Regions from separate parts of the Pseudoalteromonas translucida KMM 520 genome, predicted to be linked through region 2. Evidence: predicted binding sites of a transcription regulator. Region 2 holds the regulator's gene; each other region holds the start of a gene.
What was found. The regulator MetJ, encoded in region 2, represses methionine synthesis genes. The targets are predictions, from matches to a motif close to TAGACGTCTAGACGTCTA.
Positions count from the first base shown of each region.

Region 1: the regulator MetJ is predicted to act here: its motif matches at 2,283-2,300, upstream of metA (homoserine O-acetyltransferase MetA).
Region 3: the regulator MetJ is predicted to act here: its motif matches at 2,665-2,682, upstream of metK (methionine adenosyltransferase).

Region 1 covers NZ_CP011034.1:2,549,228-2,553,523, forward strand. The annotation lists gene metH (methionine synthase) at 1-182, opposite strand, end outside; gene PTRA_RS11740 (homocysteine S-methyltransferase family protein) at 195-1,280, opposite strand; gene metA (homoserine O-acetyltransferase MetA) at 1,270-2,217, opposite strand; gene ettA (energy-dependent translational throttle protein EttA) at 2,458-4,131, shown strand; gene PTRA_RS11755 (histone deacetylase family protein) at 4,218-4,296, shown strand, end outside.
Region 2 covers NZ_CP011034.1:3,070,652-3,074,947, forward strand. The annotation lists gene metL (bifunctional aspartate kinase/homoserine dehydrogenase II) at 1-466, opposite strand, end outside; gene metB (cystathionine gamma-synthase) at 472-1,710, opposite strand; gene metJ (met regulon transcriptional regulator MetJ) at 1,910-2,230, shown strand; gene PTRA_RS14205 (malic enzyme-like NAD(P)-binding protein) at 2,328-3,569, opposite strand; gene rpmE (50S ribosomal protein L31) at 4,113-4,296, opposite strand, start outside.
Region 3 covers NZ_CP011034.1:733,751-738,046, forward strand. The annotation lists gene rpiA (ribose-5-phosphate isomerase RpiA) at 1-38, opposite strand, end outside; gene PTRA_RS03400 (5-formyltetrahydrofolate cyclo-ligase) at 91-687, opposite strand; gene PTRA_RS03405 (hypothetical protein) at 708-1,259, opposite strand; gene metK (methionine adenosyltransferase) at 1,412-2,563, opposite strand; gene tkt (transketolase) at 2,867-4,296, shown strand, end outside.

The DNA of each region.
Region 1 (4,296 bases), 520 kb from region 2:
GAGTCCAACATGGCTTCGTCCATGTTTATATCAATTACCTGCGCGCCGTTTTCTACTTGCTCGCGGGCAACAGTTAGCGCGGTTTCATAGTCTTCTTCCATGATCAAACGTTTAAACATGGCGGAGCCGGTTACATTGGTACGTTCGCCGACATTAGTAAATACTGCTATTTTTTGAGTCATGTTGGCGGCTCCTTAATTTAAGTTACAGGCTTCGAGGCCCGATAAACGCATGCGTACTTCAATTTCTGGCAACTGGCGTGGTTTAACACCCGCTAAACCTTTTGCAAAGGCGCGAATATGCGCAGGTGTGGTGCCGCAGCAACCACCTACAATATTAATAAAACCCGATTTACCCCAATCAATAATTTCGGTTGCCATTTCTTTTGCTTCTAGGTCGTAGCCACCAAATTCGTTAGGCAAACCTGCATTTGGATGCACTGAGGTAAAGGTTTCGCATACACGCGACAACTCTTGCACATATTGGCGCAGTAAATCAGGGCCTAAGGCGCAGTTAAGGCCAATAGAAAGCGGTTTAATATGGCGAATAGAGTTATAAAAGGCTTCGGTAGTTTGCCCCGAAAGCGTACGCCCTGAGGCATCGGTAATAGTGCCGGAGATCATAACTGGTAATGTGCGCCCTGCTTGCTCAAACGCTTCTTCTACTGCAAACGATGCAGCTTTAGCATTGAGGGTATCGAATATGGTTTCGATTAAAATAATATCGGCGCCACCTTCCATCAGTGCCAAGGTCGATTCTACATAGGCAGTAACTAAACGATCAAAAGTAACATTACGATAGCCCGGATCGTTTACATCGGGCGACAATGAACAAGTTTTTGATGTTGGCCCAAGTACGCCTGCTACATAACGCGGTTTTTCGGGCGTTTTAGCACTAAATTCATCGCAAAGTAGCCGCGCTAATTTTGCCGACTCTAGGTTTATTTCACGGCTTAAATTAGCCATGTCGTAATCCTCCATCGAAATGGTGGTGGAGTTAAAGGTATTGGTTTCGATAATATCGGCACCGGCAGCTAAAAAGCTACGGTGAATATCGGTAATTATTTTAGGCTGCGTAAGGCTTAGTAAATCGTTATTACCGCGAATAAGTACATGCCAATCTTTAAAGCGTTCACCCCGGTAGTCTTGCTCTTCTAATTGGTGTGCTTGGATCATAGTGCCCATAGCGCCATCTAAAATTAAAATACGCTCTTTTAACGCTGCACTTAGTTCGTCGTGCTTGTTTTTATTTTGGTCATTATTAAGAGGGTTATTCGGCATAGTTGTTAGTCCTTACGTCTTGGCTAACTAAATTAATATCATAGGGTGTAGTTTGGTACACGTAATAATTTAACCAGTTCGAAAAAAGTAAAAAAGCATGGCTTTGCCACGTTTTTGAAGGTTGTTTAGTTGCATCGTCATCTGGAAAGTAATTTTCGGGTTTGGGCGCATTGTCGCTTTTTTCGCAATCACGTTGGTATTCAGCTTTTAACGAGTCGGCGTCATACTCTGGGTGGCCGGTAATAAACACTTGGCTGCCCGACTTGTTTTTAACTAAGTAAGCACCTACTTTCTCAGAACCTGCTAGCACGATTAGCTCATTGCAAGCATTTATTTTATTTACATCTACATGGCCATAACGCGAATGCGGTACTAAAAAGGTGTCGTCAAAGCCGCGCGTTAACGCCCCATGTTCAAAATAACATTGGTGCGTAAATACGCCGCACAGTTTATCGGTTTTTAAATCGCGCTTTATTTTATAATGATGATAAAGCGCCGCATGTGCTGCCCAACACGAAAAAAGTGTAGACGTAACATGCTGCTCAGCCCAATCTAAAATTGCGGTAAACTCATCCCAATAAGCTACATCCTGGTACTCTAAATGCGCTAGCGGCGCGCCGGTAACTATTAATGCATCGTAGTTATTGTTTTTTACTTCTGAAAAATAACGATAAAAGGTATCTAGGTGCTGCTCTGAATTACTGCTACTGCGATGAGTGTCAAGACGCAGTAGTTCTACATTTACTTGCAAAGGCGAATTGGCAAGCAAACGAATAAACTGTACTTCGGTTTCAACTTTATTAGGCATTAAGTTAAGAATAGCCAAACGCATGGGGCGAATCTCTTGCGTTTTTGCACGAGTTTGTGGCATTACAAATACGTTTTCTTGGCGCAGGCGAGCAATAGCTGGTAGCTCGTCTTTTACTGTAATTGGCATCCTTTTACTCCTATTCATCAAAACCGAAAACTTATTATGAACAGATAAGAAAAAATATCAACCAATAGATGGATAGATGTCTAAATACCCAAATGAAATTTTTTCATCCTATTTTATAATCGCATTTGTGCACTTTATAGTTTGTTTCTCGGTTTAAAATTGGCCATTCGTTGACTGCCTCACCCGTCAACCACTACAATAGAGCATTGTGATTTTTATTATTATTTGAAGGTTTTTTCCATGGTTTTACCTGATAAATTTATATTCTCGATGAGTCGAGTTTCTAAGGTTGTGCCACCTAAGCGCACTATCTTAAAAGACATCTCGTTACATTTTTTCCCGGGCGCTAAAATTGGTGTGCTTGGTTTAAACGGCTCTGGTAAATCAACATTGCTACGTATTATGGCCGGTGTTGACCAAGACTTTGAAGGTGATGCCTTTCCACAACCAGGCACTAAAATTGGTTACTTACCGCAAGAGCCAGTACTAGACGAAAGCAAAACCGTACGCGAAATTGTTGAGCAAGCGGTTGGCGAAGTTAAATATGCGCTTAAACGCCTTGACGAAGTGTATAACGAATACGCCATGGAAGACGCTGACTTTGACGCACTTGCAAAAGAGCAAGGCGAACTTGAAGCGGTTATTCAAGCGCACGATGGTCATAACATAGACAACGTTTTAGAGCGCGCTGCCGATGCACTACGTTTACCTGAGTGGGATGCTAAAATTGAGCACCTTTCGGGTGGTGAACGCCGCCGTGTTGCTATATGCCGACTGTTACTTGAAAAACCAGACATGCTTATTCTCGATGAGCCAACTAACCACTTAGACGCTGAGTCGGTTGCCTGGTTAGAGCGCTTCTTACACGATTACGAAGGCACTGTTGTGGCGGTAACGCATGACCGTTACTTCCTAGATAATGTAGCAGGTTGGATTTTAGAGCTTGACCGTGGTGAAGGTATTCCATGGGAAGGTAACTACTCTTCGTGGTTAGAGCAAAAAGATGCGCGCCTACAACAAGAGCAAAAGTCTGAAAAAGCACGTCAAAAGTCAATTGCGCAAGAGCTTGAATGGGTTCGTTCAAACCCTAAAGGCCGCCAAGCTAAGTCAAAAGCACGTATGGCGCAGTTTACCGAAATGCAGCAGTCTGATTATCAAAAACGTAACGAAACCAACGAAATGTTTATTCCGCCTGGCCCACGTTTAGGGGATCAAGTGCTTGAAATAACTAACTTACGTAAAAGCTTTGGCGACCGTGTATTAATCGACGATTTAAGCTTTAGCATGCCAAAAGGTGCCATTGTGGGCATTATTGGTGCAAACGGTGCGGGTAAATCAACACTGTTTAAAATGATCAGCGGCGAGCAACAACAAGACAGCGGCAATATCACCATAGGTGAAAGCGTACACATTGCAACGGTTGATCAGTTCCGTGACGGTATGGACGAAAGCAAAACTGTTTTCCAAGAAATATCAGACGGCCAAGACGTGCTTAAAATTGGTAATTTTGAGTTCCCAAGCCGTGCTTACGTTAGCCGTTTTAACTTTAAAGGTAACGATCAGCAAAAGTTTGTTAAGGACCTATCGGGTGGTGAGCGTAACCGTTTACACCTTGCTAAGTTATTAAAAGCTGGCGGCAACGTGTTACTACTGGATGAGCCAACTAACGACTTAGACGTTGAAACACTACGTGCACTAGAAAACGCTATTTTAGAGTTTCCTGGTTGTGTAATGTGTATATCGCATGACCGTTGGTTCCTTGACCGTATTGCTACACATATTTTAGATTACCGCGACGAAGGCCAAATTAACTTCTTTGATGGTAACTACACTGAATACGAAGAGTGGCTTAAAAAGACGTTAGGTGCAGAGGCAACTCAACCTAAGCGTATTAAATACAAAAAGATTGGTTAATAGCTAATTTTAAGCTCTAGGCAATAATTAAGCCCTGCATTTATGTAGGGCTTTTGTTTTATAACTATAACTACAAATAGAATTTTATGACTCTAAATCCTCACTTGCCGTTAGTTTATCATCCTAATTACTCGTTTAGCTTTGATCCTAAACATCGCTTTGTAA
Region 2 (4,296 bases):
GCAATAATTGTCCACCACTTAGCGTAAACAAGCCTCTTGCGTCTTGCATGCATGCAGCAACATTAAGTTGCTGTAAATACGCTGCGAGCAAACGAGCTGACCACAACTCACCATGGGCGAGTAACGCTGCTTCTTGCAACTGCTCAGTACTCGCTAATTTAGTAACTAAACTTAGCTCTTCATTTAGCGTGGTTAAGGCGCTGCGCTTTAAATCCCCCTGCAGTAACTGCGTTATTAAATCACTTTGATGATTGTTTAACTGCAATACAATATCAGCGAGCGCTTGAGTATCGTGCTGCTGATAACTTTGCCACAGTTTTACTAATGTATCTGTGGTTTTCCCCGCAGCCGATACCACTACACAATCACCAGGCTGAGCTTGCCCTAAAATTATTTTTGCAACGCTTTTATAGCGCTCGGCTGAGCTTAAACTCGAACCACCAAATTTATGAATATTATTAGTCATATTAATTACCACAACGCCGGGTGAGCAGCGCTCAATTTAACATTACTACTTGCGCTAGCACCTGCTTTACCTGCGTTATTGTGCTGGCCTGGTTGCACTAAATTAAATACCCGATCAAAGTCTGCTAATAAATCTGCTACATCTTCAATACCTACCGACACACGAATAAGCGTATCGCCAACGCCAGCGGCTAAACGAGCCTCGGCTTCCATTCCTGCATGCGTCATTGTTGCTGGGTGGCATATTAAGCTCTCTACGCCACCTAAAGATTCAGCTAAGCTAAATGTTTGTAGGTTTGTTAAAAATGCTGCGGCGTCATTCACATCACCTTTAATGTCAAAACTAACCATGCCACCAAAACCAAGTTGCTGTGCTTTAGCTAATTCATGTTGTGGATGCGACTCTAGCCCCGGGTAATATACTTGGCTAACAAATTTTGAGCTTTCAAGGTACTTAGCAATAGCTAAGGCGTTTTCTTGATGCTGCCGTAAGCGTACATTTAAAGTACGCAAGCCACGCAAGGTTAAATAACTATCGAACGGTGCCCCCGTTATGCCAATATTATTTGCCCACCAAGCCAGTTCTTCACCTAGTGCGTCAGTTGCAGCAATAACCGCACCGCCAACCACATCTGAGTGGCCATTTATGTATTTAGTGGTTGAGTGCACCACAATATCAACGCCAAATTTAATCGGATTTTGTAATGCGGGCGATAAAAAAGTGTTATCTGCGGCGACCAAAGCACCGCATTGCTTAGCAATATCGGTTACTGCTTTAATGTCAGTTAAACGTAAAATAGGATTGCTCGGGGTTTCTATCCAAATTAACTTAGGTTTAATTACTAAAATTTGCTGCAAACTTTCTGGTTTAGTTAAATCTAACACTTCGAGCTTTAATAGGCCGCGCTTTTGTAATGAGGTAAATAAACGGTAGCTGCCGCCATAACAGTCGTGGGGGATCACTAACGTATCGTCATTATTAAGCAGCTGAGTGGCTAAATGTACGGCAGCCATTCCTGTTGCAGTAATAATGCCGCGAGCGCCACCTTCAAGCTCGCTGAGTGCTTGGGCTAAAGTATCACGATTTGGATTACCACTACGGCCATAGTCATATTGACGTTTTTTATCAAAGTCGGCAAACGAATAAGTGGTTGATAAATACAGCGGAGGTACAACCGCGCCATGGTGCTTATCAGCATCGACACCACTGCGAACTGCAATTGTCGCTTTATTTTTTTCGCTCATATTTATTACCTGCTTTATTTAGATGTTTAGACGTCTAAAACATTAATTCATTCAACTTAAGAAGTCAAAACATTTAAACACCTAGCCTTCTGTGCAACAAGTATTTGACTAATTTGTTTAAATCGATAGAATTTCACGCATATTCACGCTATTTTTTAGTAGGGTGAGCAATTAATAATCTGAGGCAACGATACATCTTATGGCAAAATGGAATGGCGAGTATATTCACCCATACGCAGAACACGGGAAAAAATCAGAGCAAGTTAAAAAGATCACCGTTTCGATCCCGCTAAATGTATTAAAAGTACTAACCGATGAACGCACCCGTAGGCAAATTAATAACTTACGTCATGCAACTAATAGCGAGCTATTATGTGAAGCGTTTTTACATGCGTTTACCGGGCAACCGTTACCTAACGATGATGATTTACGTAAAGATAACGCCGAAAAAGTGCCTGAAGAAGTGAAAAAAATAATGCAAGAAATGGGCTTAGAAGTTCCTGTTTTAAACGAAGACTAAACAGCTGCTTTTAAACAAAAAAACCTCAGCCATGCTGAGGTTTTTTTATGGCTATAAATTACACTGAAGTAACTTAACACCGAGTAAATAATGCTGCTTATTCCATATAGTTTGCTGGCAGCTCTATTTGCGCTACGCCTGAAGCAATAGCCGCTAATGCAACCGCTTTAGCAATACGCGGCAATAAACGCGGGTCCATAGGTTTAGGAATAATATACTCTGCACCAAACGCTAGCTTATCTACACCGGCTGCTTTTAGCACTTCTACCGGAACCGGCTCTTTGGCAATGCTGCGAATAGCTTCAACCGCTGCAATTTTCATTTCATCGTTAATTTCACTAGCACGTACATCAAGCGCACCACGGAAAATAAACGGAAAACACAACACGTTATTAACTTGGTTAGGGTAATCTGAGCGCCCTGTTGCCATAATTAAATCGCTACGTGCGCCGTGTGCCAGTGCCGGATCAATCTCAGGATCTGGGTTCGAACAAGCAAATACGACTGGCCTTGCCGCCATTAATTTTAAATCATCGGCCGATAACAAGTTAGGGCCCGATACACCAACAAATACGTCGGCATCTTCAATTACATCTTGTAATGTGCGCTTATCGGTATTGTTAGCAAATAACTGTTTGTACTCGTTTAAATCATCACGGCGAGTGTGAATAACACCTTTACGATCAAGCATATAAATATGTTCACGCAGTGCACCACACTTAATTAATAACTCCATACAAGCAATCGCAGCAGCGCCGGCACCTAAACATACAATAACTGCATCTTCAATATCTTTGCCTTGCACTTCCAGCGCATTTATCATGCCTGCAGCCGTTACAATAGCCGTGCCGTGCTGATCATCATGAAAAACAGGAATACTACAGCGTTCAATAAGCGCCTTTTCAATTTCAAAACACTCAGGTGCTTTAATATCTTCAAGGTTAATACCGCCAAAAGTATCAGCAATATTAGCCACAGTATTTATAAAGTCTTCGGTAGTGCGGTGTTTTACTTCAATATCAATTGAATCAATACCTGCAAAGCGTTTAAATAACAACGCCTTACCTTCCATTACCGGTTTTGATGCTAACGGGCCTAAATTTCCTAAGCCTAAAATGGCAGTACCATTGGTGATCACTGCAACCAAATTACCTTTACCTGTGTACTTATAGGCATTTACAGGGTCAGCAGCAATTTCACGCACCGGCTCAGCTACACCGGGGCTATAAGCTAAAGCGAGATCATGAGCCGTTTCTGCAGGCTTGGTTAGCTCAATGCTGATTTTACCTGGAACGGGGTGAGAGTGATAATGTAGTGCTTGTTCACGAAAGTCCGACATAACGCGATTATATCCTGCAATTTAAGTTAAAGTGAGAGGGAGTAAAGCGACACTTAACATGCCTTAAAGTACGATACCCTTATTATTTTTAAATTCCAAGCAATATCAGGTCTATCCTGTTATATGCTAGATCTGTTAATTTTAAGCGAATTTTCAGCAACTTCGATAAAAACACTGCTACTTTTCATAAATATAAATTGTGCTAAAAGACACTTTTTAAGCTTATTTTAGTTAAAAGTATTATTCATAAAACAGTGTTTATAAAACGTAAATAAAATCAGCTAAAAGCGATTATTTATTCTGCTTTAACAACACATAGCTTCATGTTGGCTACTTTTAGAAACCGAGTTTAAAATTAAGCTATTAAAAATATAGAGAATATTACGTCATTTGTCTGCAAAGGTTTATGCATACCGAGAATAAGAACAGGAAATAGTTATGCAAAGGCAAAAACTTAAAACTAACGAGGTTAGGGGGAAGTTAGAGGATTTTTAGGCATAAAAAAAGCATCCTAAGATGCTTTTTTTAACTAAATAGCAATAATTACTTTTTGCTACCAAGTGCACCGAAACGCTTGTTGAAACGATCAACACGTCCGCCAGTGTCTAAAATCTTTTGCTTACCAGTGTAAAACGGGTGACACGCAGAACAAACGTCTAGGTGAATATTTTTACACAGAGTAGAGCTAGTTTCGAATTCGTTTCCACATGAACAAGTTGCAGAAATT
Region 3 (4,296 bases), 1.1 Mb from region 2:
GCCCAAGCAGCTGCTTTTTTTAATTCGTCTTGTGTCATTGTTTTATGCTCATTTATGTCAAAAATTTCTACTGGTATACAAAGTAACGCTTTACCAGCAGTAGGTTTTATTTGGGGTGATAATTGTTTTAAGTGGCACATCCCATGATTCTATGGGTAAGGCTGTTACTTTTTGGCATTCATGTGCTAAACCAATAAGTTGCGGTTTTTGCCAGTGTTGCTGGTGTAGCCGCGCCAATGTCCGATCGTAAAACCCACCTCCCATTCCTAAGCGATTACCTTGGTTATCAAATGCCACTAACGGCATAAGTAGGTAATCAAGCTCTGGTAACGGGCATATTTGAGTACAATTGAGCTTAGGTTCCAAGATACCATAGCGGTTTGCCTTCATGGGTGAGTTTTTTTCATAACGCTGAAATAGTAAATTAGCCCCGTTAAAGGGGTGAATTACAGGTAAGTAAAGGTGATGTCCTTTATCCCATAATTCATTAATTAACAATGAGGTATCTAATTCGCCGTCGTTACTAAAATAAATAGCAATATGCTCTTTTTTAGAGCTTTTTTTGCCATTTAAGTATTGAATAAAATTCATTTTTAGCGATTGGGCGGCAATTAATTGTTGGTTGTTTGATAAATTATTACGCAGTTCGCGGACAGACGCTCTTATTGTTGCACGTTTATTGCTCACTTTAGGATTTCACCCCGTAATTAAAAAGAGAATAAGTTAGGGACGGTTAAGTATATTGCTAATAAAACAAGCAAAGTAACCGCCGTTGCTATGAGTGAATATAACAACACATTACTGCGTTTTTGCAGTGGCGTGAGTAACTCATCATCAAGCATAAGATCATCGTCTTGCCATTCTATGTGTTCATCGGTAATTGCTGTGGCTTCAACTTCGGGTAAGCGCTGTTCAAGCTCGTCTAGTTTTTCTTCAAGGCGAATTAAGCTACTGGTAATGTAATCAAGCGCATCAAAAATTCTGTCATCGCGCTGGCTACTCGTTGCACTTGCCAGTTGAGTACTTTGATTTGGGTTGGTAACAGCCTGCAGCTTACTTTTAATACCTAAGCTGGCAAGTAGTTTGGCTTGCTTTAGGGCTTTGTCTTTATTACTTGGCACAAATAGCGGTTTACCATTAAAAAAAAGCGACACTTTTTCATCTGATGTTTTTAATTTAGTAGCAAGCATGGCAGTAACAGCTTTGCTGTCAACGCCCTCAGCAAGTCCTACAAAGGTAACACGAAAGTTGTCGGCCATTTTTTATTCCCTAAGCTTTTATAGTAAAACGAGTATATACCGAAAGTGCAAAACAATTCGAGGGTGATTTATGTTTCACGGCTTGAATAATAAGCTTTAGATATAAAAACGACCCTTAAAAGGGCCGTTTATTATTTATATATTAATTAGCCTTAAAGGCCAGCAGCAGCGCGAAGTGCTTCTGCTTTATCGGTACGTTCCCAAGGGAACTCTTCACGACCAAAGTGGCCGTAAGCCGCAGTTGGAAGGTAAATAGGGCGCTCTAAATCAAGCATTTTAATTAAACCGTAAGGGCGCAAGTCAAAGTGCTCACGAATAAGCTCAATTAAACGGCTTTCTTCTAGTTTACTAGTACCAAAGGTTTCTACGCTTATAGACGTAGGCTCTGCAATACCAATAGCGTACGACACTTGTAGTTCACACTTATCAGCAAGACCAGCAGCAACAATGTTTTTAGCAACATAACGTGCAGCATACGCCGCTGAGCGGTCAACTTTTGATGGATCTTTACCAGAGAAAGCACCGCCACCGTGACGAGCCATGCCGCCGTAGGTATCTACAATGATTTTACGACCAGTTAAGCCACAATCGCCCATTGGTCCGCCAATTACAAAGCGGCCTGTTGGGTTAATAAAAAACTTAGTTGCGCTAGTAATTAGCTCAGCAGGAAGTACCGGCTTGATGATCGTTTCCATCACCGCTTCGATTAAATCTTTTTGTGAAATATCTTCGCTGTGCTGCGTAGAAAGTACTACAGCATCAATACCTACTGGCTTGCCGTTTTCGTATGCAAACGTAACTTGAGATTTTGCATCTGGGCGTAACCAGTTAAGCTCACCGCTTTTACGTACTTGTGCTTGGCGCTGTACTAAACGGTGTGAGTAAGTAATAGGAGCAGGCATTAGTACTTCAGTTTCGTTACATGCGTAACCAAACATTAAGCCTTGGTCGCCAGCGCCTTGCTCTTCTGGGCTAGTACGGTCAACACCTTGGTTAATGTCAGGAGACTGTTTACCAATAGTGTTTAAAATTGCACATGAATCTGCATCAAAACCCATATCTGAATTAGTGTAGCCAATGTCGCGAATTGTTTTACGTGTAATTTCTTCGATATCAACCCATGCGCTAGTAGTGATTTCACCACCAACCATAACCATACCGGTTTTCACGTAAGTTTCACACGCAACTCGGGCATGAGAATCTTGCTCAAGGATAGCATCAAGTACCGCATCAGAGATTTGATCGGCGATTTTATCCGGATGACCTTCAGAAACAGATTCAGAAGTAAATAAATGTTTTGCCATTGTATTTCTGCTCACAAATATTGCGCTTCACAAACGTCGGTATTAGCGCTTAAAAATTAAGGGGCGTATTTTATCGAAAACAAAACACCTTGCATAGTGTTTTTACGCCTAGACGTCTAAATAAAATATTTAATAACTTTTCGGTCTCAAAAAATATTCATAATGACCTATTATTATGGGTTTTTAATTGCACACCGCCCCTACAATAAGTAAGAATGGACTATACACTAGTCGCCAAGTTATACGGCGGCATAATCGAATACATAAATACCCGCGCAAAAATATATTAAGGTAGGAGAATTCATGCCATCTCGCAAAGAACTTGCAAATGCTATTCGTGTCTTGTCAATGGACGCAGTACAAAAGGCCAAATCTGGTCATCCTGGAGCCCCTATGGGCATGGCAGATATCGCAGAAGTATTATGGCGCGATTATCTAAAACATAACCCGACGAATCCAGAGTGGGCTGACCGAGATCGCTTTATATTATCGAACGGCCACGGTTCAATGCTTATTTATTCTTTATTACATTTAACTGGTTATGATTTACCGTTAGACGAAATTAAAAACTTCCGTCAAATGCATTCAAAAACACCTGGTCACCCAGAGTACGGTTATGCACCAGGTATCGAAACTACTACGGGCCCGTTAGGTCAAGGGATCACTAACGCAGTAGGTATGGCAATTGCCGAAAAAGCGCTAGCTGCACAGTTTAACCGTGAAGGTCACGATATTGTTGATCACTTTACCTATGCATTTATGGGCGACGGCTGCCTAATGGAAGGCATTTCTCATGAAGCAGGTTCACTTGCAGGCACATTAGGCCTAGGTAAGCTTGTTGCATTTTGGGATGACAACGGCATTTCTATCGATGGCGAAGTAGAAGGTTGGTTTACCGATGATACGCCAGCTCGCTTTAAAGCGTACGGTTGGCATGTAATTAGCGGTGTTGATGGCCACGACAGCGATGCTATAAGTGCTGCAATCGCAGAGGCTAAAAGTGTTACCGATAAGCCATCACTAATTTGTTGTAAAACAATTATTGGTTACGGTTCACCTAATAAGTCGGGTAGCCACGACTGTCATGGTGCACCACTTGGTGAGGACGAAATTAAAGCGTCTCGCGAATTTTTAGGTTGGACTGGCGATGCCTTCGAAATTCCTGCAGACATTTATGCACAATGGGATAGCAAAGAAAAAGGTCAACAGCTTGAATCAAGTTGGGATGAAAAATTTGCAGCATACGCAAAAGCATACCCAGAACTTGCAGCACAATACAAGCGTCGTATTAACAACGAACTGCCTGGCGATTGGGCTGCAAAATCTCAAGCGTACATTGAAGAGCTGCAAGCAAACCCAGCAAACCCTGCATCGCGTAAAGCGTCGCAAAATGCATTAAACGCATTTGGCCCGTTATTACCAGAATTTATGGGTGGCTCTGCCGATTTAGCAGGCTCAAACTTAACAATTTGGGATGGCTCTAAAGGCTTAACACGCGACGATGCAAGCGGTAACTACATTTATTACGGTGTACGTGAGTTTGGTATGTCGGCAATTATGAATGGTATTGCGCTGCATAAAGGCTTTATTCCTTACGGTGCTACATTCTTAATGTTTGTTGAATATGCAAAAAATGCCGTACGTATGGCTGCATTAATGAAGCAACCAAGTATTTTTGTATACACGCACGATTCAATTGGTCTAGGTGAAGATGGTCCAACTCACCAACCAGT